One region of the Xanthobacter nonsaccharivorans genome, then DNA from elsewhere that is predicted to be linked to it. Evidence: riboswitches for the same ligand, from Rfam matches in the RefSeq annotation. Region 1 holds a riboswitch; each other region holds the start of a gene.

Region 1 (7,042 bases):
TCTGAACGTCGAGGCCGTCATCGCCGCCTGCAAGGCAAAGGGGGCGCAGGCCGTGCATCCCGGCTACGGCTTCCTGTCGGAGAACGTGCGCTTCGCGCGGCGCCTCGCGGAAGAAGGGATCGCCTTCATCGGGCCGAAGCCGGAGCACCTGGAGGCCTTCGGCCTGAAGCATACGGCGCGGGAGCTGGCGAAGGCCTCCGGCGTGCCTCTGCTGCCGGGCACCGACCTCCTCGACAACGCCGAGGAAGCGCTTGAGGCGGCGCAGGCCATCACCTATCCGGTGATGCTGAAGTCCACGGCGGGCGGCGGCGGCATCGGCATGCAGCTGTGCCATTCGCCGGCGGAATTGCGCGACGTGTTCGAGCGCGTCCAGCGCACGGCCCGCGCCTCCTTCGGCGACGCGCGGGTGTATCTGGAGCGCTTCGTCGCCGAGGCGCGGCATGTGGAGGTGCAGATCTTCGGCGACGGCAAGGGCAAGGTGGTGGCGCTCGGCGAGCGCGACTGCTCGCTCCAGCGCCGGAACCAGAAGGTGGTGGAGGAGACCCCCGCCCCCCTTCTCTCCGACGACGTGCGCACGCGCCTGCATGCGGCGGCCGTTCAGCTGGGCGAGAGCGTGAAATACGAGAGCGCCGGAACGGTGGAGTTCATCTACGACCCGGCGCGGCAGGAGTTCTACTTCCTCGAAGTGAACACCCGCCTGCAGGTGGAGCATCCGGTGACCGAGGCGGTGTTCGGCATCGACCTCGTGGAATGGATGATCCGGCAGGCCGCGGGCGAGGATCCCATCGCCGCCGCCGGCCCGCTCGCGCCCAAAGGCGCGGCCATGGAGGTGCGCGTCTATGCGGAGATCCCCCACGCCAATTTCCAGCCGAGCGCGGGCCTGCTGACCGAGGTGAAGTTCCCCGAATGGGCGCGCATCGACGGCTGGATCGAGACCGGCACCGAGGTGACGCCTTTTTACGATCCCATGCTCGCCAAGGTGATCGTGAAGGCGGACGACCGGCCCGGCGCCATCGCCGCGCTCAACAAGGCGCTCGCGGAAACCTCCATCTGCGGCATCGAGACCAACCTCGCGTATCTGCGCGCCATCGCTGCCTCGGATCTTCTCGCGTCGGCCAAGGTGGCGACCACGGCGCTGAAGGACTTCGCCTTCCGGCCCGAGAGCGTGGAGGTGATCATCCCCGGCGCCCAGTCGAGCCTTCAGGAACTGCCGGGACGGCTGAACCTGTGGCACGTGGGCGTGCCGCCGTCCGGCCCCATGGACGCTCATTCCTTCCGCCGTGCCAACGCGCTGGTGGGCAATGCCGAGACCGCCTGCGCGCTGGAAATAACCGTCAACGGCCCGACGCTGCGCTTCCATGACGATGCGGTGGTGGCGCTGTCCGGCGCCCACATGCCGGCGAAGCTCGACGGCGTGCCGGTGGTGCACGATGCCGCCTTTCCCGTGAAAGCGGGGCAGGTGCTCGCCATCGGCGCCATCGAGGGGCCGGGGCAACGGGCCTATCTGGCGGTGTCAGGGGCCTTCCAGGCACCTGTCGTGCTCGGCTCCCGAGCCACCTTCGCCCTCGGCCTGTTCGGCGGCCATGCCACGGGCACGCTGAAGGCGGGCGATGCCCTCCACCTCGCCCCGAAGGCCGCGCGCCGGGCCCTCCCGGCCACGGTGAGGATCGCCCCCGTGCCGCTGACGCGGGACTGGACCATCGGCGTCGTCTACGGCCCCCACGGCGCGCCGGACTTCTTCCAGGACATCGATATCGAGGACCTCTTCTCGGCGACCTACGAAGTCCACTTCAACAGCGCCCGCACCGGCGTGCGGCTGGTCGGCCCGACGCCCCGCTGGGCGCGGACCGACGGCGGGGAGGCGGGGCTCCACCCCTCCAACCTCCATGACAACGCCTATGCCATCGGCGCCATCGACTTCACCGGCGACATGCCCATCATCCTCGGCCCGGACGGCCCCTCCCTCGGCGGCTTCGTCTGCCCGGCGGTGATCGCCCGGGACGAGCAGTGGAAGATGGGCCAGCTGAAGCCCGGCGATCAGGTGCGCTTCACCCCTCTCCCCCGACCGGAGGACGAGGTCGCCGGCCCGACTGTCATCGGCGCGCCGGAGGAGACCGGCTCCCCCATCCTGGCCCGCCACGACGACGGTCCGGTGCGGGTGGTGTACCGGCGTCAAGGTGACGACAATCTGCTCGTCGAATTCGGCGAAATGCACCTCGATGTCGCGCTCCGGCTTCGCGCGCACCTGATGTCGGAGGCGGTGAAGGCGGCGAAGATTCCGGGCCTCATCGACCTCACCCCCGGCATCCGCTCGCTCCAGATCCACTATGACGGCACGCAGATGCCCCGCCGCAAGCTGCTCGACGCACTTGCAGAAATCGAGAAGGGCTTGCCCCGTGCCGAGGACGTGGTGGTGCCCAGCCGCATCGTCCACCTGCCCCTCTCCTGGAACGACCCGCAGGCGGAACTCGCCATGCGCAAGTACCAGGAGCTGGTGCGCCCGAACGCGCCGTGGTGCCCGTCCAACATCGAGTTCATCCGCCGCATCAATGGGTTGGAGGACGAGCAGGCGGTCAGGGACATCATCTTCGGGGCGAGCTACCAGGTGCTGGGCCTGGGGGACGTCTACCTGGGCGCCCCGGTCGCCACCCCCCTCGATCCCCGCCACCGGCTCGTCACCACCAAGTACAATCCGGCCCGCACCTGGACGCCGGAGAATGCCGTGGGCATCGGCGGCGCCTACATGTGCATCTACGGCATGGAGGGACCGGGCGGCTACCAGCTGTTCGGCCGCACCATCCAGATGTGGAACACTTGGCGGAGCACCCCCGCTTTCACCCCCGGAACCCCGTGGCTGCTGCGTTTCTTCGATGAGATCCGCTTCTTCGAGGTGTCCCACCAGGAGCTGATGGAGGCACGCGCCGCCTTCCCCCACGGGGCCTATCCCGTGCGCATCGAGGACAGCTGCTTCTCCTATGCGGACTATGCGGCGAACCTTGCTGCCAAGGCCGCGGAGATCGCCATCGGCAAGGCCCGCCAGCAGGCCGCCTTCGAGGCCGAGCGCACCCGCTGGAAGGCGGAGGGGCTGGACAGCTTCGTGGTGGACGACGGCGCCGGCGCCTTCAGCGAAGGGGACGTGCCGGACGGCTGCATCGGCGTTGCCGCCAACGTGCCCGGCAATGTCTGGAAAGTACTGGTGGAGGAAGAGACGGTGGTCTCCGCGGGTGACACCATCGCCATCATCGAGAGCATGAAGATGGAGATCTCCATCATCGCCCATACCGGGGGACGGGTCCGTGAGATCCGCGCCATTCCCGGCCGCACCGTGCGGTCCGGCGACGTGGTCGCCGTGCTCGAAGCCCTGTGACGGAGAAGAGCCCATGACGTCCGATCGACCGCTCAGCGGCCATCGTTCCGCGCAGCCCCCGCGCGGGGAAGTCGTGCCCATCGCCGTGGTCGGGGCGCACCTCTCCGGCATGCCGCTCAACCCCGAGCTGACGGAAGCTGGCGGCGTGCTCGTGAAGCGCTGCCGGACGGCGCCGGACTATCGCCTGTTCGTGCTGCCCGACACCACCCCCCAGAAGCCGGGCGTGGTGCGCCAGCCGGGCTTCGCCGGCCCGGGGCTGGAGGTGGAGGTGTGGGCGCTGCCCCCCGCCGCCTTCGGCCACTTCGTCGCCCGCATCCCCGCGCCCCTGGGCATCGGCAAGCTGAAGCTGGACGACGGCAGCGAGGTGCCGGGCTTCCTGTGCGAGGCCCATGCGGTGGCGCAGGCGCAGGAGATCACCGCGCTCGGCGGCTGGCGGGCCTATGTGGCGGGCCAGCGGGGCTAGAGCCATCCGGTCAGATGGAAGCGCCAGGCGCTTCCATCTGACCGGTGAAGCACCCCTAATGCATTGAGCAAACTATCAATTCCGTGACATCTGCCGCGCCGAGGCCTCCCCATCCCTTCGCGCCATTTGACAACCGTCCCCGCCGCTGCCTTTAGTGGCGGCGTCGAAGGTCCCGTGTTCGGCACGGGCGTAAAAGGGAATGCGGTACGGAGGCTTGCCCTCCAATGCCGCGGCTGCCCCCGCAACTGTCGGCGGTGAGTCCCTGCCAGACGCCACTGGAGCAATCCGGGAAGGCGGCAGGGACGCGGAACCGCGAGCCAGGAGACCTGCCTTCGACAAGGTCCGCGCCGGGCGGGGTGCTCCGGTTCTGCGTCCCTTGAAAGCCCGCGCCTGCGGGCGGCATGCGCACCCATGGGACCGATCGGGTGGAGCGCGGCGAGCATCCGGACATCTCTACGACCGAGGGGACGGCATCGGCCTCCTCCGACGGCGGCTGCGCGCCCGCCCCCTGCGCGACGCCCGGCATCACCCTCTTCGTCTGCACCACCTGCCGGACACCGGATGCGCCGGCCGATGCCCCGCGCGCCGGCGCGGCCCTCGTCGAGGCGACTCGCGCTGCGGCCACCGGAGACATGGCGGTGAAGGGCGTCGCATGCCTCGCGAATTGCAAGCGTGCGCTCTCCGCCGCCCTGGTCCGTCGCGACGGCTGGACCTATCTGTTCGGCGACCTTGGCACCGAGGCCGCCCCGGACCTGATCGAAGGCGCGCGCCTGCTCGCCGGCTCCGCCGACGGCCTCATGCCCTGGCGCGGCCGGCCCGAGGCGCTCAAGCGCGGCATGGTCGCGCGCATTCCCCCCTTCACCTTTGAGGAGCCCTGATGACCTCGCTCGCCCGCGTGCCCTGCACCATCGTCACCGGCTTCCTCGGCGCGGGGAAGACGACCCTCATCCGTCACATGCTGGAGAATGCCGGCGGCAGGCGCCTGGCGGTGATCGTCAACGAATTCGGCGACGTGGGGATCGACGGCGAGATCCTGAAGGGCTGCGGCATCGAGAGCTGCACCGAGGACACCATCGTCGAGCTCGCCAACGGCTGCCTGTGCTGCACGGTGGCGGACGATTTCGTGCCGGCGCTGGACCAGATTCTCGCCCGCTCGCCGCGGGTGGACCACATCCTCATCGAGACCTCGGGCCTCGCTCTGCCCAAGCCGCTGGTGCAGGCCTTCCAGTGGCCGGCCATCAAGGGCCGGGTGACGGTGGACGGGGTGGTGGCGGTGGTGGACGGCCCGGCGCTGGCGGAAGGGCGCGTGGCGCCCGACCTCGCGGCGCTGGACGCGCAGCGGGCGGACGATGCCAGCCTCGACCATGACGACCCGGTAGAGGAGGTGTTCAAGGACCAGATTGCCTGCGCCGACCTTGTGATCCTCTCCAAGAGCGACCTTCTCGACGCCGCGGGCTTCGCCATCGCCGAGAAGGCGGTGGCCGGCGCCCTGCCCCGCGCGGTCAAGCTGGTGCGGGCCACCGGCGGCAAGGTGGACCCCGCCGTGCTGCTCGGCCTCGGCGTTGGAGCAGAAGACCAGATCGACGGCCGCCGCACCCACCACGACGACGAGGAAGACCACGACCACGACGAGTTCGAGAGCATCGTCCTTGAGCTCCCCGAGATCAGCGATCCCGCGGCGCTCGCCCGGCGCGTGGTGGCGGCGGCCGAGACTCCGGACGTGCTGCGCGTGAAGGGCTTCGCTTCGGTCAGCGGCAAGCCCATGCGCCTCCTCGTGCAGGGCGTGGGCCCGCGCGTGTCGCACCATTTCGACCGGCCGTGGGGGACGGGGGAGGAGCGGCGCGGCGCCCTGGTGGTGATCGGCCTCAAGGGCTTCGACCGGGCGGCGGTGGAACACGCCATCCTCGGGTGAGACGCTAGGGCCGTTTCGCATTTCGGCGAAATGGATCTAATGATTTGATCTGGCGTGTTTTCCCCATGCGGACCTGAACCAGACCTGCCATGCACATCCTCGCCACCACATCGACGACGCTGGAGGATCTGGCCGAGCCGGTCGATCTCGCCCAGCCGCCCGGCGACATGGTGGCGCTCTCCTTCACCGACAGCGACCTCATCGCCCTTTCCGCCGCGTGGCGCACTGGGCGCGAGGACCTGCCCAGCCTGCGCCTCGCCCGGCTGAAGGACCTCCGGCATCCCATGTCGGTGGACCTGTGGGTGGAGAAGGTCGCGTCGCGGGCGAAGGTGGTGCTGGTGCGCCAGCTGGGCGGTCTCGACTGGTGGCGCTACGGCGCCGAGCAGCTTGCGGCCATGGCCCGGGCACGCGGCATCGTCCTCGCCTTGCTGCCGGGCGAGGACCAGGATGACCCGCGCCTCGCCGCCCTCTCGACCCTGTCGGAAGCGGAGCTCGCGGAATGGCTCGCCTGCTTCCGGGCCGGCGGGCCGGACAACATGGCCGCGGTGCTGCAGCGGATGGCGCAGGCGGCGGGGCACCGGCCCAGGACACCCGTTCCGCCGCCGCGGCCGGTGCCGGATGTGGCCTTCTACCGTCCGGGCATCGGGCTGGTGGAAACCGATGCGGCCTGCGCGGCCGCGCGCGCCGACGGCCGGCCCGTCACCCTCATCCTCTTCTATCGTTCCCAGTGGCTGGCGGCCGACACGGCGGCGGTGGACGCCCTTTGCGCGGCGCTGGACGCGCGCGGCATCACCCCGCTGGCGCTGTTCGTCCCCAGCCTGAAGGCTGGCGAAGCGCGCGCCGCCGTGCGCGCGGTGGTCAACGCCGTGTCTCCCGCCGCCGTCGTCACCACCACCGCCTTCGCAGCAGGAGAGGCGGCGGAGCTGTTCCCGGCCGGCGGCCCCCCCGTGCTGCAGGCGGCGCCAGCCACCACGGCCCGCGCCGCCTGGCAGGAGAGCCCGCGCGGCCTCTCCGCGGCTGATCTCGCCATGCATGTGGTGCTGCCGGAGCTGGACGGGCGGGTGCTCGCTGGCGCGTTGTCCTTCAAGGATTTTGCACCGACCGACGCCGATCTCGCCTTCGCCCCCGCGGTCAACCGCGCCGAGCCGGACCAGGTGGCCCACGTGGCGGACCGCGTCGCCGGCCTCGTGCGCCTTGCCGGGACGCCACGGGCGGAACGGCGCCTTGCGATCCTGCTGCCGGACTATCCCGGCGCCGAGGGCCGCTCCGGCTATGCCGTGGGCCTCGACGTGCCGGAGAG
Region 2 (7,042 bases), 480 kb from region 1:
ACGACCCGCTGCGGCGCGGCACCGGCGCGCCCCTCCCCTCCCCGTGCGCCGGCGGCGAGCGCGAGGAGCGGGAAGAGCAGGAGCAGAGCCGCTGACCGTCTCATGCCGGCCTCACCAGGTCAGCCTCACCCCGCCGAAGGCACCGAAGCCGGGGGCGAGGAAGCCGTTAGGATTCTCGTAGGTCTGGTCGAACAGATTGTCGATCCGCCCGAACAGGGTGGTGTTGGCATTCAGTCTGTAGTTGGCGGCGAGGTTCACCACCGTGTAGCCGGGCTGGTCCACATAGTTCGAGGTCAGGCGCACGATATCCCACCAGGAGGAGGCGTAGACGAGGCTCGCCGACAGGTCGAGCGCGTCCGTCGGCCGCCAGCCCAGCGTCACGCTCACCTTGTTGTTGGGCCGCCGCAGCGGATTGCAGGAGGTCGCGTCGATGGGCGCGCATGCGGCGCCGAACGGCTGGCCGACGGGCATGTAGCCGACCACGTGGGTGTAGGTGTAGTCGAGCCGCACGTCGATCCGGTCGGTGACGGCCACGGCGACGAACGCCTCGATGCCCTGCGACACGGCGCTGGAAATGTTGACGTTCTGGTACGTCGCCGGGTCGTAGCTGATGAGGTTGGTGATGTCGTTGTGGAACCAGGTGGCGCCGAACAGCACCTTGTCGCCGAAGGCCTTCTGCTCGAAGCCGGCATCCCAGCCCGTGCTCTCCTCCGGCTTCAGGGCGGCGTTGCCGTAATAGGGGGCGTAGAGCTGGTACAGGGTCGGCGCCTTGAAGCCGGTGCCGTAGCTGGCCTTCAGCTTGGTGCCCGTCTCGTCGAACAGGAGCGCCGGGGCGAGACGGAAGGTGGTGTGGTCGCCGAAGCTGTCGTCGCTGTCATAGCGCACGTTGGCGGCGAAGAAGAGCCGGTTCCAGAGATTGCCCTGGTATTCCGCATAGGCGCCGGTGTCCCCGGTCGCGGCATCCATCTGCGTGTAGGCGGTGGAGGAGGTCATGCTCTCGTTGCGCCGCTCCACGCCCGCGAGCAGGTTCTGCCCCGGCGCCATCACGAAATTGGAGCGCAAATAATAGATCTGCCGGTCGCCCTCGTAGGTGCCGTTGACCGAAGGGTTCGGCCCCGTGGTGGGGTTGGAGGTGGAGAGGTCGCTGATGCCGAAGGTGGTGACGAGGCGGTCGTCGAACGCCTTCCACACGCCCTCGCCCTTGGTGAAGAACATGCTGGCGTAGCTGGTGGAGCGCTGCGCCGCGGGCACGCCCTCGTAAGTGGGCGGGGGGTAGGTGTCCGGCGTGTAGGCGAGGCTGGTGTCGATGTAGCGGGCGACGAAATTGACGGCGAAATTGTCCGTGGCCTCCCAGTCGAGGCGGGTGGAATAGGTCCAGTTGTCGTAGGCGTTCGGGCTGGTGGGCCAGCCAAGCGGCACGATGTTCTGCGGCGTCACCGGGATGTCGGTGGAGGAGAAGTGGGTGACGTTGAAGGAATAGGCCAGCTTCTCCGTGGAGCCCGAGAGGCCCGCATACTGGTTGAAGGTGCCCAGCGCGCCACCCTCCACATAGCCCGTGACCTTCGGCGGCCCCTCCCCCTTCTTGGTGGTGACGGAGATGACGCCGCCGATGGCGTCCGAGCCGTAGAGGCCCGATTGCGGGCCGCGCAGCACCTCCACCCGCTCCAGGTCCGAGGCCAGGAGCTGGCCGAAGTCGAACGCGCCGTTGGGGGTGGAGGGGTTGCCCGCGTCGATGCCGTCGATGAGCACCTTCACGTGGTTGGAATTGGTGCCGCGGATGAACACCGAGGTCTGGCCGCCGGGCCCGCCGGTCTGCACCACGTTGAGGCCGGGGAGCGCTTGCAGCACGTCCGGCAGGGTGCGCTGCTGGGCGCGGGCAATGTCATCGGCGGTGACGACGCTGACGGAGCTCGCGACCTCCCGCTCGGGCGTCGGCAGGCCGGTGGCGCTCACCACCACCTCGGGGAGCTCGACGGCGTTCTGGTCGGCGGCGGACTGGGCGCGGACGGCAGCCGGCGCGGCGAGCAGGGCAAGGACCGGGAGGGCAAGACGGGCCGCGTCGCGGACGCGGAAGGAACAGGCGGGGGGCATGGCAGCCTCGGCGGGACGAAGTGGTCCGTCACCGCGAACGAGGCTTCCCCCCGGTCCCACGGGACCGGACGACAAACCACCATCAGGACACCCCGCCCGACGTGCTCGCGCGTGACCACGGCTGACGGCAGGTCTCCTGGCTCACGGGTCGTCGTCCGTTCCGCCGCCTTCCCAGGCCGTGGGGCCCAGTGGCAGATGGCGGGGGACTCGCCGCTTACAGTTGCGGGGGCAGCCGCGGCTTGGCCGAGCGAATCGGCGCACCGCGTTCCCTTTTGATCCCTTGCGGGAACCGTCGCGGCCACGCTAGTCGCGAACCGGGCGTGGCGTCAATGGGAGGCGCGGTGTCCAGCGGCCGGGAGACCTGGCACGCGGATCACGCTCAGGGCCGCCCCCGGCCCACGCGGTCCGGCATCAGCACCAGAAGGGTCCCCGCCAGCACCAGCGCGATGCCGCCGGCGGCGGACAAGGTCCAGTGGAAGGCCTCGAACCAGGTGGAGATGGCGAGGGCCACCAGCGGGAACAGCACGGTTCCGTAGCCGGCCCGGCTCGCGCCGATGCGGCGGATCAGCATGAGGTAGATGGCGAAGCCGGAGAGGGTCTGCGCCAGCACCAGGAAGGCGAGCGAGCCGAGATAGCGCGCGTTCCATTCCACGATGAAGGGCGAGCCGCGCACCAGCGCGATGGCCGCCAGCACCACGAGGCCATAGAAGAAGCCCCAGGCAGTGAGCGAGGTGAGCGGATAGCCGCGCCGCGCGGCGATGCCGGAGAACAGGCTGCCGAGGGAGAAGCACAGGGTTCCGGCGAGGGCGAGCCCCAGGCCGGCGCCCACCCCGTCCACGCCATTGCCCTCGGCGATGGCGGGCCCGAACACGAGGCCGAGCCCCGCGACGCCCGCCGCCCCGCCGATGAACACGCGCCGACGCACTGGCCGGCCGAGCACGGCGGCGGAGAGGAAGGGGATGATCACCGCCGAAAGGGCGAACACCACCGACAACAGGCCCGAGGGCAGATGGTAGCCCGCATAATAGAAGCTCACGAAGTTCAGGGAGAACAGCGTGACGCCCATGGCGGCAAACAGCACATGGTCACGCACGCCGAAGGCGAGGCGCCCGCGGGTGGCCACCACCAGGGCGAACATGGCGCCGGTGGCCATGAGGAAGCGCCAGACGCCGGACACCTCCGGGGCGACCACGCCGAGCTGCAGCTTCAGCGGCAGCCAGCCGGTACCGAAGATGAGGATGGTCGCCACATAGAGCAAAGCGTCGGTGGCGCCGAACGGGGCATCGGCAGAGGACCGGACGACAGGCATGAAGGGGGTTCCAGTCTCGGCCCACCAGCTGGAGCGCGATCCGGGCAAATTGAAACCATTGGCCCGGTGAATCGCCCGCCAACTCGCAGATAGAGACCGCGTTCTCTAAGGAAAGTCGCCGGAGCCGTATATATCGTGCATCGGCATGGCCGGCATGCGCCAGCCGCATGCCGGAAGCGGCGTGGCCGTTTCCAGGGCCCGCCGGGGCTTCTCCCGCAAGGAAAAGGACAGCGGCGCGCGCCCCTGCCGCGCCCCGGGCGAGGGCGGCGCCGGGCGCCCATTTGCGCGATGAGGGACCGCGCCGAGGGGTCAGGCCACCTTCAGCACCGACATCATGCCCGCGGCCATATGGTAGAGGTGATGGCAGTGAAGGTACCACTCCCCCTTCTGCCCGGCGTCGAAGGCGATGGTGACGGGCACCTGCGGCGGCACCAGCACCGTGTCCCGCACCGGGCCGGGGAAGCGCTTCCCGCCGATGCCCACCACCTGGAAATGGTGGCCGTGCAGGTGCATGGGGTGGCTCATGGCGGTGGGGTTCATGAAGGTCATCTCCACCCGCTCGCCCGAGCTCGCCGCGAACGGCGCCACCCCCTCCGCATAGGTCGCGCCGTTGATGGTCCAGCGATAGCCGGACTCTTCGCCCAGCATCACCGGAAACACCCGGTCGGCCGGCTTCTCGTCCAGCGGCCGGGAGGCGGCGAGCCGTCCCTCGAAGCCGAGGTCGATGAGGCCCTGCGGCGTGTCCGCCGTCTCGGCGACGCGTGGGATGGCTGCCCCGGCCGTCGCCAGCACCACGCCGGTGCGGCGGTCCGAGCCCTCCACCTGGGCCAGCACCGGGAAGGCGCCGCCGGTGGCCGGAATGCGCACCACGAGGTCGATGCGCTGGCCCTGGGCAAGGGGGAACACCTCCGCCCCCAAGGGCTCGCAGGGCGATCCGTCCACCGCGACGCAGCGGGGCCGCAGGTCCGGCACGGAAATGAAGAAGGCGGTGGCGGTGCCGCCATTGATGAGGCGCAGGCGCACCCGGGCGCCCTTCTCCACCTGCACCACCTCCGGATCGGCGAGGGTGCGCCGGTTGGCGAGAAAGGCGTCATAGGCCACATCGTTGGCATGCACCATCACCGCGCCCGCGCCGCTCGCGCCATGGGCGGAATGATCCATGCCCGCCATGGCATTGCCGCGTGCCGCGGGCGCCGCCGGCGTGGCAGCGCCATGGGCGCCGTGCCCGCCAGGGGCGGTGCCGCCGCCGAGGCCGGCGAGGATCTCCTGCGGGGTGCGGAAGGAGAAGTCGTGCAGCATCACCACCACGTCCTGCACGTCACCCGCGTCATCCTCCCGCGTGACGAGGGGTGCGGCGAGCAATTGCTGCTCGCTCAGCGTGTGAGAATGCATCCAGTGGGTGCCGGGGGTCAGCTCGAAATTCACGAAATCCGTCGCGCCGGCGGACAGTGCGCCGCCGCCGGGCCGGGCGCGGTCCTCCTCCGGGGGGGCCAGCACCTGGCCGTGCCAGTGCATCACCAGCGGCAGGTCGGTGGCGTTCAGCAGCGGGCCGGCGAGGCGCTCGCCGGCCTTGGCGAAGAGCCCGTCGCCGGACGGGCCGCGCACCGTGAAGACCTTGGCCGGCTTGCCGTTCACCTCCAGCACGGCGGTGTCCACCGTCAGAAGCGGCTCCGCCCGGGCGCTGCTCCAGCGCCCGGCGAGGGCGAGCGCGCCCATGGCCGCGCCACCGGCTAGCAGGCTGCGGCGGGTGAGACTGGGGAAAGCAGGCATCGACGTCATCAGTGGTCTCTCTGGCGCGGCGGCGCCCGCCGCCGGGGGTGCGATGACGCCCCAGAATTGTGCCTGCGCAGAGGCATACTCCGGGGCGCCGCCGAGCAAAAGATGGTGTTCCCGCCAGTTGGCCGTGCGGCCTTTCGCGGCACCGGACGGTGGCGCTGCGGCAGGCCGCGGGCCTCTCGCAGCGTCATGGTCGCGTGCTCTACACCGCATGCCCGATGAGGGCGCCGATGGCGGCGGTGACCGCCATGGCGAAGGCGCCCCAGAAGGTGACCCGCACCGTGGGCTTCAACACCGCCGCGCCGCCGACCTTCGCGCCCACCGCCCCCAGAACGGCAAGGCAGGCCAGCGACCCCGCCGAGACGACGAGGGGCACGGCGCCGGACGGCGCTGCCACCGTCAGCACCAGCGGCAGGGCCGCGCCCGCCGCGAAGGTGCCGGCCGAGGTGAGCGCCGCCTGCACCGGGCGGGCGACCATGTGCTCGGACAGGCCCAGCTCGTCCCGCATGTGGGCGCCGAAGGCGTCCTTGGCCGTCATCTGCTCGGCGACCTTCAGGGCGAGGGCCTTCTCGACGCCGCGCTCCACATAGATGGCGGCGAGCTCCGCCAGCTCCGCCTTGGGCTGCTCGGCCAGCTCCCGGCGCTCTCTTGCGAGGTCGGCGGCTTCCGTGTCGGCCTGGGAGCTGACGGAGACATATTCCCCTGCCGCCATGGACATGGCCCCGGCCACCAGCCCGGCGATGCCGGCCACCAGCGCCTCGCCGGTGCCGGTGGAGGCCGCCGCCACGCCCACCACGAGGCTGGCGGTGGAAATGATGCCGTCGTTGGCGCCGAGCACTGCGGCACGCAGCCAGCCGATGCGGGAGATGAGGTGGTTCTCGCGGTGCATGGTCCCTCCCTGCGACGGCGCGGGAGCGCGCCGGCCTGTCCTTATGGTGCAGCTTTAGCGCATCGAAGCTGACAGAGAGCTGACAATGCGCAACTGCGACGTGGCGGGATCGCCGCGGCCGCGGCAAACCTGAAGGAGGCGAAGGCGTTGCCCCATCGACCTGCGCCCGTTGCCCCCGACAGCGGCGGCGTCCGCCGGCGGACCGGTTTGGATCGATCTAATTTTTCGTTGACCACCCCGCTTTCCTTCCCTTAGACAAAACGTGCCGCGAGGCCCGGCAAGGGTCCGTGGACACGGGAGGACAGCGCAGGTGGTGGGCAAACGGAGCCGCAAGGCGGCCGCCCTGGTCGAGCGTGCCGCGAGGCCCGCGGCGACGGTGCAGCATGCGCCGGCAGTGGCGGCGCAGGCAGAGGACGCGCCGGCGCCCGGCGGCCATCGCGTGACGCTGAAGGACGTCGCGGCCCGCGCCGGCATGTCGCGCGCCACGGTCTCCCTCGTCCTGCGCAAGAGCCCCCTCGTCAGGCAAGAGACCCGCGCCAAGGTGGAAGCCGCCATGGCCGCGCTCGGCTATGTCTACAACCGCCGCGCGGCGAACCTGCGCTCCGGCGCCTCGCGCACCCTCGGGCTGGTGCTGTGCGAGATCACCACCCCCAATTATTCCCAGCTCACCGCCGGCATCGACGACGTGCTGGACGGCGAGGGCTACATGGCCTTCATCGCCAACACGGTGGAGGACGCCGCCCGCCAGCGCCGCGTGCTGGTGCGCATGCAGGAGCACGGGGTGGACGGCATCGTCGTCGTCCCGGCCGAGAACACCCGCGCCGACGCGCTGGAGGCCGGCCATTGCGCCGGCATGCCCTGCGTGCTCGCCCAGCGCCGGGTGGAGGGCTTCCCGGCCGACTATGTGGGGCCCGACTACGGCGCCGGCATGGAGCTGGTCACCGAGCACCTCATCGCCCTCGGCCACACCCGCATCG
Region 3 (7,042 bases), 1.7 Mb from region 1:
CGCCCGCCTTCAGCAGCGGGATGACGCGCTCCAGGATGGTGTCCGCATCCTCGCCGTTGGCGCCGCTCTCCGGCAGGCCCCAGAGGGCGCCGAAATGCACATAGAGCGGGATCTCCGCCTGGCGGGCGATCTCCGCCGCCATCTCCATCACGCGGATGCCCCAGCGGGCGAAGCCGCCGATCTCCGCATGGCCCTTGATGCCGCGCACCATGTCGCGGTTCGCCACCGCCGAGCGCACGGTGGCATCGATGTCCACGCAATCGGGGCTGTAGAGGTTCGGATAGTAATGGCCTTCCAGGCCGCCCACGAGATAGGCGGAGAGGAAAGCATAAACGCGGGTATGGGCAGGTTCCGCGATGAACTTGCGGAAGCCGGGCAAGGTCATGCAGGAGGGGCCGCCCTGGTCGATCACGGTGGTGACGCCGGACTGAACACCCACCATGTCGGGATTCAGGCCGAAACGGCCGGTGACATATTGATAGACATGGCCGTGGGTATCGATCAGGCCCGGCAGCACGAGCTTGCCCGACACGTCGATCACTTCCACCGCGCTGGAGGGCAGGATCGTCTGTGCCACCGCCGCGATGCGCCCGTCGCGCACAGCGACGTCATAAGCGCCGTCGATGCCGGACGCCGGGCAGATGACGTGCCCGCCTTTCAGGACGATATCGTAGCCCGCAGGTTCAGCCATCAGGGGTCTCCATCCATGCACGCGCGGCCTGACGGCGCGCCGGGAAATTGCGAAGCATGCTTCGTATTCCCTCAATGCACGGGACATGCCAGAATTGACATGGATCAAATCCACGGTTGGCCGGGAACGCCGCGCGGACACGGGGGCAGGATGAAAAAGAGCAGCAACACAAAGGCTTCCGGGGACACCGCACCATCGGACGCCTCCGAGGCGTGGCCGCTGTTCGACCGGCCGGGCTTCCTCGCGCGGCGGGTCCACCAGATCCACGTCAGCCTATTTTCTGAGCTGTGCGCGCCCTTCGGTGTGACCCCGGTGCAATACAGCCTGCTGAGCGCCCTGGCGGGGCGGGAGGAGGCGGACCAGACCACCCTCTCGCGCATCGTCGCGCTCGACCGCACCACCACCACCGGCGCTCTCAAACGCCTTGTGGCGCGGGGGCTTGTGAAGCGCGGCACCTCGGCCACGGACCGCCGCTCGCAGAGCTGCTCCCTCACCGAGGACGGGCGCCGGATGCTGGTGGAGATGGAAGCCTCCGCCCGCAAGGCCCATGCCGCCACGGTGGAGATGCTCAGCCCCGAGGAGCAGCATCATCTCATTGAGGCGATGAAGAAAATCGTCGCGGCCCATGGGGGCCGCCAGAGCGGTTTCGACTTGCTCTAGATTTAAGCAGCTGCCTGCCCCGTCGACATCTGCCCCCGCAGCGGACAGCAGCGACATCGCCGCGCGCGTCTCGGCTCGCTCCGTAACACTTGGCCCCAAGCGGGCCTTGCCGGTGTTGGGGCAGATCAAGGCCAGCGCCGCGGTGCCCATGTAGGGAGGAATTCCTCTCCTGCCCGCCCGGTCATCCCTGCCCTCATGCTCGCCCGCTTTCGTCCGACCGATGGACGGTCCCGGCCGCCGCCGTCCCTCCGCTGGCGACGCTCGTCATCGGGCTCGCCCCTGGCCTCATCCCCTTTCGACGCGCACGCCCACCGCGCCTCGCCCTGGGCGGACGACGGCGCCCTGTCCGACGCGGAGGATGCCGCGCCCACCGGCGAAGCCTGCTTCCCCCCTCGTCCCCTGCCGGCGCGCCCCGTTGATGCCCACACCGGCTCCGCCTCGCCCCGCCCGGTAAAGCAGGCGGCCAGGCGCGGCTGGTCGGGGCGCTGCCCCGCCTGCGGAGAAGCCTCCCTGTTCCACAGCTGGATGGTGGTGCACGACCTATGCCCACCCTGCGGCGCGGCCCTTGCCCATCCGCGCATTTGCGATGCGGTGCCCGCCGTGGCCGTGCCCCTCGCCTTCGTCGCGGCGGCCGTGCTCGGCGGCGTGCTGGAGCTGCTCGGCAGCGTGCCGCTCGTTCTGGAGATCGCCGCCAGCGAGGCGGTGGCCGTGACGACCGCCCTCCAGGTGCTGCCGCGCGCCAAGGGCCTGCTGGTGGGGCTCTCCTGGGCGCACCGCGTGGGCGGCCTCGATCCGCGGGAGCCGGACGCGGGAGACGGCCCCCTGCCCGAGGTGCGGTAGCGCCGCGCCAGCCCCAACGAAAAACGCCGGCGGGGGTGCCGCCGGCGTCGAGCTTGCGTCCGGTTCGGGCGGCACGCGCCGCCCGGCTTCAGACCGCCTCGTAGAGGCGCTTCTCGATGAGCATGTTGCCCTTGAGGGCGTGGAGCGCCTTGGCGGCGGCGAGCACGGCAAGGTCCACCAGCGGCTCCACCAGGATCACCAGCAGGTAGGCCCCGCTGAAGGAGGCGACGGAGGCGATGTTGTCCACGGTGAAGCCCTGGCCGTAGACGGCCCAGAACGCCACCCAGGCGACGATGCCGGCCTGGTAGGTGGTGGAGAGGGCCAGCGCCTGGCCGTACTTCAGCTCCACATAGGGCGTGTTGGGCGCGATGGTGCGACGGGCGACCATGCCGAGGCCGAACAGCGGCACCAGCAGCGTGGTGATGTTCATGCCGTATTGCGGCAGGTCGAACGGGGCGAAGAACAGGCCCTGGATGAGCAGGCCGAACGCGAGGCCGATGGCCGCCGGCGCCATGCCGAAGATGAGGAACAGGGTGGAGCCGAGGATGAGGTGCACTTCCGAGACACCCACCGGATAGTGGGGCAGCACCTCAAAGAAGGAAAAGACGAGGGCGGTGGCCGCCGCGCTGCGCGACGCGAGCGAGACGAGGCCGCGCTCGCGGGCCGCCTCATAGGCGAGCTTCAGGCCATAGCCGCCCACGCCTGCCGCGGTGACGTAGCTGAGCCAGATCTTCCCGCCGTCCACAAGACCGGGTTCGATATGCATCGTGTTTCTCCTTCGCCGTCTCACCCGACGGCGCCAAGCCAGACCGATGCGCAAGGCCGGTCTCCTGACTCGCGGGTCGCAGCAAACCCTCCGTCTTCCCGGCATCGGCGAAAGCCGTTGCCAGTGACACAATGGAAGGCCGCTCGCCGCTCACAGTCGCGGGGGCGGTCGGGGCTTCAGGCGTGGCGACGCCCTTCCCCGTTCCCGTTTCAGTCCGGATGCGATGCACCCGGAGCACCTTACGCACCTGCAAAAGGGCGCTGAACGCGCCCGCCTGTCAAGCTGCGCGCAGGGGATAAGGCGAACCGGGCGGAACATGAAGACCGCCGTGCATACGGCCACCGCGCCTCTACCACCGTGAGCCGATGGGGCCCGGCGCGGAGCCCCCCTCCCCCCGCGCGCCAGAGCGCGTTCCGCACAGGTGGTCCGCCCTCCGGCGTCTCTAAGCGAGCGGATCCGGCCTCCAGGGCATCGGCTATCGGCTCCGTCCGGGGCACGATTCGACAAACGCTCCAAGGTCCAGGCGTGAACGCCGCGACCTCGGGCAAGGCCTTGTGTGGACGGGAGCACAATGCCGGCGCGGCCCGCCGGGTCGGCAGGCCGCGGATGGGGGCGAAGACTATTTGGCGGCCTGCTGGCTCACCAGCGGGCAACCGCCTTCGTTCAGCGGGCGGAAGGCCTCGTCGCCCGGAATGACGCGGATGAGCTTCAGATAGTCCCACGGATACTTCTGCTCGGCAGGCGCCTTCACCTGCAGCAGGTACAGGTCGTGGACCATGCGGCCGTCCTCGCGGATGCGCCCGCCGTGGGCGAAGAAATCGTCCACCGGCGTCGCCTTCATCTGCCCCACCACGGCCTGCGTGTCGGTGGTGCCGGCGGCCTTCACCGCCTTCAGATAGTGCAGGATGGCGGAATAGGTGCCGGCCTGCCCCATGGTGGGCATGGCCTTGTGGCGCTCGTAGAACCGCTTCGACCAGGCGCGGGTCTCGTCATTGAGGTCCCAGTAGAAGCCCTGGGTGAGGATGAGGCCCTGGGCCGTCTGGAGGCCGATGGCGTGGATGTCGGTGATGTGCAGGTACAGCCCCGCGAGCTTGATGCCCGACTGGGGAATGCCGAACTCGTTCGCCTGCTTGATGGCGTTCACCTGGTCCGCGCCGGAATTGGCGAAGGCGATGAGCCTGGCGCCCGTGCCCTGCGCCTGCAGCAGGAAGGAGGAGAAGTCCGAGGCGCCCTGGGGGTGGCGCACGGCGCCCACCACCTTGCCGCCGCCCTTTTCCACCGCCTTGGCCGTGTCGCGCTCCAGCGCCGTGCCGAAGGCATAGTCGGCGGTGATGAAGAACCACGGCCCGTCCTTGGCCAGCGAGGCGCCCGTGCCGGCGGCCAGCGCATAGGTGTCGTAGGTCCAGTGGATGCCGGTGGGGGCGCAGGCCTTGCCGGTGAAGTCGGACGAGCCGCCGGTGGAGGCGAGCACCAGCTTGTTCTTCGCCCGGCCGATCTCCTGCACCGCCAGCAGCACGGAGGAGGTGGGGATATCGGCGATCACGTCCACCCCGTCCTGGTCGATCCAGCGGCTGACGATGGCGGCGCCCACGTCCGGCTTGTTCTGGTGGTCCCCGGCGATGATCTCGATGGGCCGGCCCAGCACGCTGCCGCCGAAATCCTCCACCGCCATCTGCGCCGCGATCACCGAGCCCGGCCCCGCCATGTCCGCATAGATGCCGGACTGGTCGTTCAGCACGCCGATGCGCAGGGGCTTCTGGTCGGCCCGGGCGATGTCCGCGCCGGCGAGAAAGGGAACAGCCAGCGCGGCGACAAGGATTGCCCAACGGGCGGGAACACGACGCATGAACGGTCTCCACGAATTTGTGGGACCGATTAACCGACAATATCGAGTGGATCAATTAATTTACGGATATGACGCGATATACGTTCGTTTAACATATACTTTCCGTCATTAAGGCCCGCGGAAAAAGGCGCCGCCCGGCCGATCCGGGGAGCCGCTGCCGCATCGGCTCAGGACCCCCAGCCGCCGCCCAGCGCCTGGAACAGGCTGGTCGCCGCCTGCACCCGCTGGAGCCGCACCTGCACGAGGCCCACCTCGGCGGTGAAGAAGGTCTGCTGGGCCTGCAGCACCGCCACCAGCGTGGTGGTGCCGCCCGCCAGCTGGGATTCCGCCACCTGGAAGGCGGTGCGGGAACTCGAAACCACGTCGCCCTGGAGCTTCACCTGGCGGTTGGTCTGGTCGAGGGCCACCAGAGCCTTCTCCACGTCCGCGAAGGCGGAGAGGATGGCCTTGCGATAGGACTGAAGGTACTGCAATTGCAGGCCCTTGGCCTGGACCAGCTGGCTCTCCAGCAAATAGCCGTCGAAGATCGGCTGGGTCAGGCCGGCCACCAGCGTGTAGTACCACGCCCCCGGCTGGAACAGGGCCTTGAGGGCGGCGCTCTGCACCCCGCCGGTGGCGGTGAGCTGGATCTGCGGCAGCATGGCCGCCTGCGCCGCCGCCACGCTGAAGCCGGAGGACTGGAGCTGCGCCTGCGCCAGCGCCACGTCCGGCCGCCGCAGCAGCAGATCGGAGGGCAGGCCCGGCGTCACCCGCGGCACCGCGATCTGCGCGAGGCCGCCGCGCGGGGCGCTGAGCGTCTCCGGCGTCTGCGCCACCAGCACCGCGAGGGCGGCCACGTTCTGGCGCAAGGTGATCTCGATGGGCGGGATGGAGGCGCGCACCTGCGCCACCAGCGCCTCCTGCTGCGACACGTCCAGCTGCGAGACGGTGCCGCCCGCGAACTGCCGCTTCACCAGGTCGAGGATGCGGGTCGCCGCCTCGAGATTCTGCCGGGCGATGTTCAGCTGGTCGCGGGAGGCGAGGATCTGGAAATAGGTGTTGGCCACCGCCACCTGGGTGGAAAGGGCCACCACGTCGCGGTTGAAGCGCGCCGCCGCCGCGCTCTCCTGCGCGGCATAGAGGCCGTTGCGGTACTGGCCCCAGAAATCCACCATGTAGCCGGCGGACAGGCCCAGCACGTTGAGGCCGCGGGTGGTGCCCGGGCTCCCGTTGCTGCCGGCCGTGCGCACCTGCTCCGCCGTGCCGTCGAAGGTGAGGGTGGGATAGAGCGGCGCGCCGGAGATGCCCACCTGCGCATCCGCCTGGATGATCTGCGCCACCGCCACGGCGATGTCGAGATTGTAGGTGCTCGCCAGCTCCACGAAGCGGGTGAGGTCCGGCGCGCGGAAGCCGCGCCACCAGTCCGGCTGCGGCAGGCTGGCGTCGGGGTTGGCCGGCCCTTCCGTGAAGCGGGGCGGCACGGCGATGCCGGTGGCCGGCGTCTCCGCCTCGGGCAGGCAGCCCGGGAGCAGCAGCGCGAGCGCGCCGGCGAGGATCGCCCGGCGTCCGGGACGGAAGGGTGTGGTCACGGGGTCCATCTCATTCGGCAGGGGCCGGCGGCGGCGCGAGCCGGGCGCGCCGGTCCGCAGCGGAGCGCCGTCCGCGCAGGCGCTCCACATAGAGGTAGACCACCGGCGTCGTATAGAGGGTGAGCAGCTGGCTGAGCAGCAGACCGCCCACCACGGCGATGCCGAGCGGCCGGCGCAGCTCGCTGCCTTCGCCGAAGCCGACCATCAGCGGAATGGCGCCGAACAGCGCCGCCATGGTGGTCATCATGATGGGGCGGAAGCGCAGCAGGCAGGCGTGGAACACGGCGTCGCGCGGGGCCATGCCCTGGTGCCGCTGCGCCTCCAGCGCCACGTCGATCATCATGATGGCGTTCTTCTTGACGATGCCGATGAGCAGCAGCACGCCGATCAGCGCCATCACGTTGAACTCGCTGCCGAAGGCCATGAGGGCGATGAGCGCGCCCACCCCCGCCGACGGCAGGGTGGAGAGGATGGTGACGGGATGGGCGAAGCTCTCGTAGAGCACGCCCAGCACCAGATAGACGGCGACGATCGCCGCGAGGATGAGCAGCGGCTGGCTGGAGAGCGACTGCTGGAACGCCTTGGCCGTGCCCTGGAAGCTGCCGTGGACGCTCGCGGGCATGCCGATGGCGGCTTCCGCCTCCGTCACCGCCGTCACCGCATCGCTCAGC

The links. A riboswitch is a leader RNA that binds a small molecule or an ion and turns the genes downstream of it on or off. The one in region 1 is predicted to bind cobalamin.
Region 2: linked by a shared signal. The riboswitch ahead of V5F59_RS04550 (TonB-dependent receptor plug domain-containing protein) and the one ahead of V5F59_RS06765 (DUF1636 family protein) in region 1 are both predicted to bind cobalamin.
Region 3: linked by a shared signal. The riboswitch ahead of V5F59_RS14540 (energy-coupling factor ABC transporter permease) and the one ahead of V5F59_RS06765 (DUF1636 family protein) in region 1 are both predicted to bind cobalamin.

Annotation. Positions count from the first base shown of each region.
Region 1 is NZ_CM195526.1:1,471,514-1,478,555, reverse strand. It holds gene uca (urea carboxylase) at 1-3,367, shown strand, start outside; partial or broken gene V5F59_RS06770 (allophanate hydrolase-related protein) at 3,411-3,830, shown strand; cobalamin riboswitch at 3,981-4,178, shown strand; gene V5F59_RS06765 (DUF1636 family protein) at 4,232-4,708, shown strand; gene cobW (cobalamin biosynthesis protein CobW) at 4,708-5,742, shown strand; gene cobN (cobaltochelatase subunit CobN) at 5,832-7,042, shown strand, end outside.
Region 2 is NZ_CM195526.1:988,968-996,009, reverse strand. It holds gene V5F59_RS04555 (ABC transporter substrate-binding protein) at 1-104, opposite strand, end outside; gene V5F59_RS04550 (TonB-dependent receptor plug domain-containing protein) at 112-2,091, opposite strand; cobalamin riboswitch at 2,201-2,400, opposite strand; gene V5F59_RS04545 (DMT family transporter) at 2,471-3,400, opposite strand; gene V5F59_RS04540 (multicopper oxidase family protein) at 3,710-5,179, opposite strand; gene V5F59_RS04535 (VIT1/CCC1 transporter family protein) at 5,379-6,065, opposite strand; gene V5F59_RS04530 (LacI family DNA-binding transcriptional regulator) at 6,379-7,042, shown strand, end outside.
Region 3 is NZ_CM195526.1:3,158,560-3,165,601, forward strand. It holds gene V5F59_RS14525 (amidohydrolase/deacetylase family metallohydrolase) at 1-691, opposite strand, end outside; gene V5F59_RS14530 (MarR family winged helix-turn-helix transcriptional regulator) at 842-1,351, shown strand; gene V5F59_RS14535 (DUF983 domain-containing protein) at 1,877-2,191, shown strand; gene V5F59_RS14540 (energy-coupling factor ABC transporter permease) at 2,280-2,957, opposite strand; cobalamin riboswitch at 2,995-3,214, opposite strand; gene V5F59_RS14545 (ABC transporter substrate-binding protein) at 3,577-4,803, opposite strand; gene V5F59_RS14550 (efflux transporter outer membrane subunit) at 4,971-6,371, opposite strand; gene V5F59_RS14555 (efflux RND transporter permease subunit) at 6,382-7,042, opposite strand, start outside.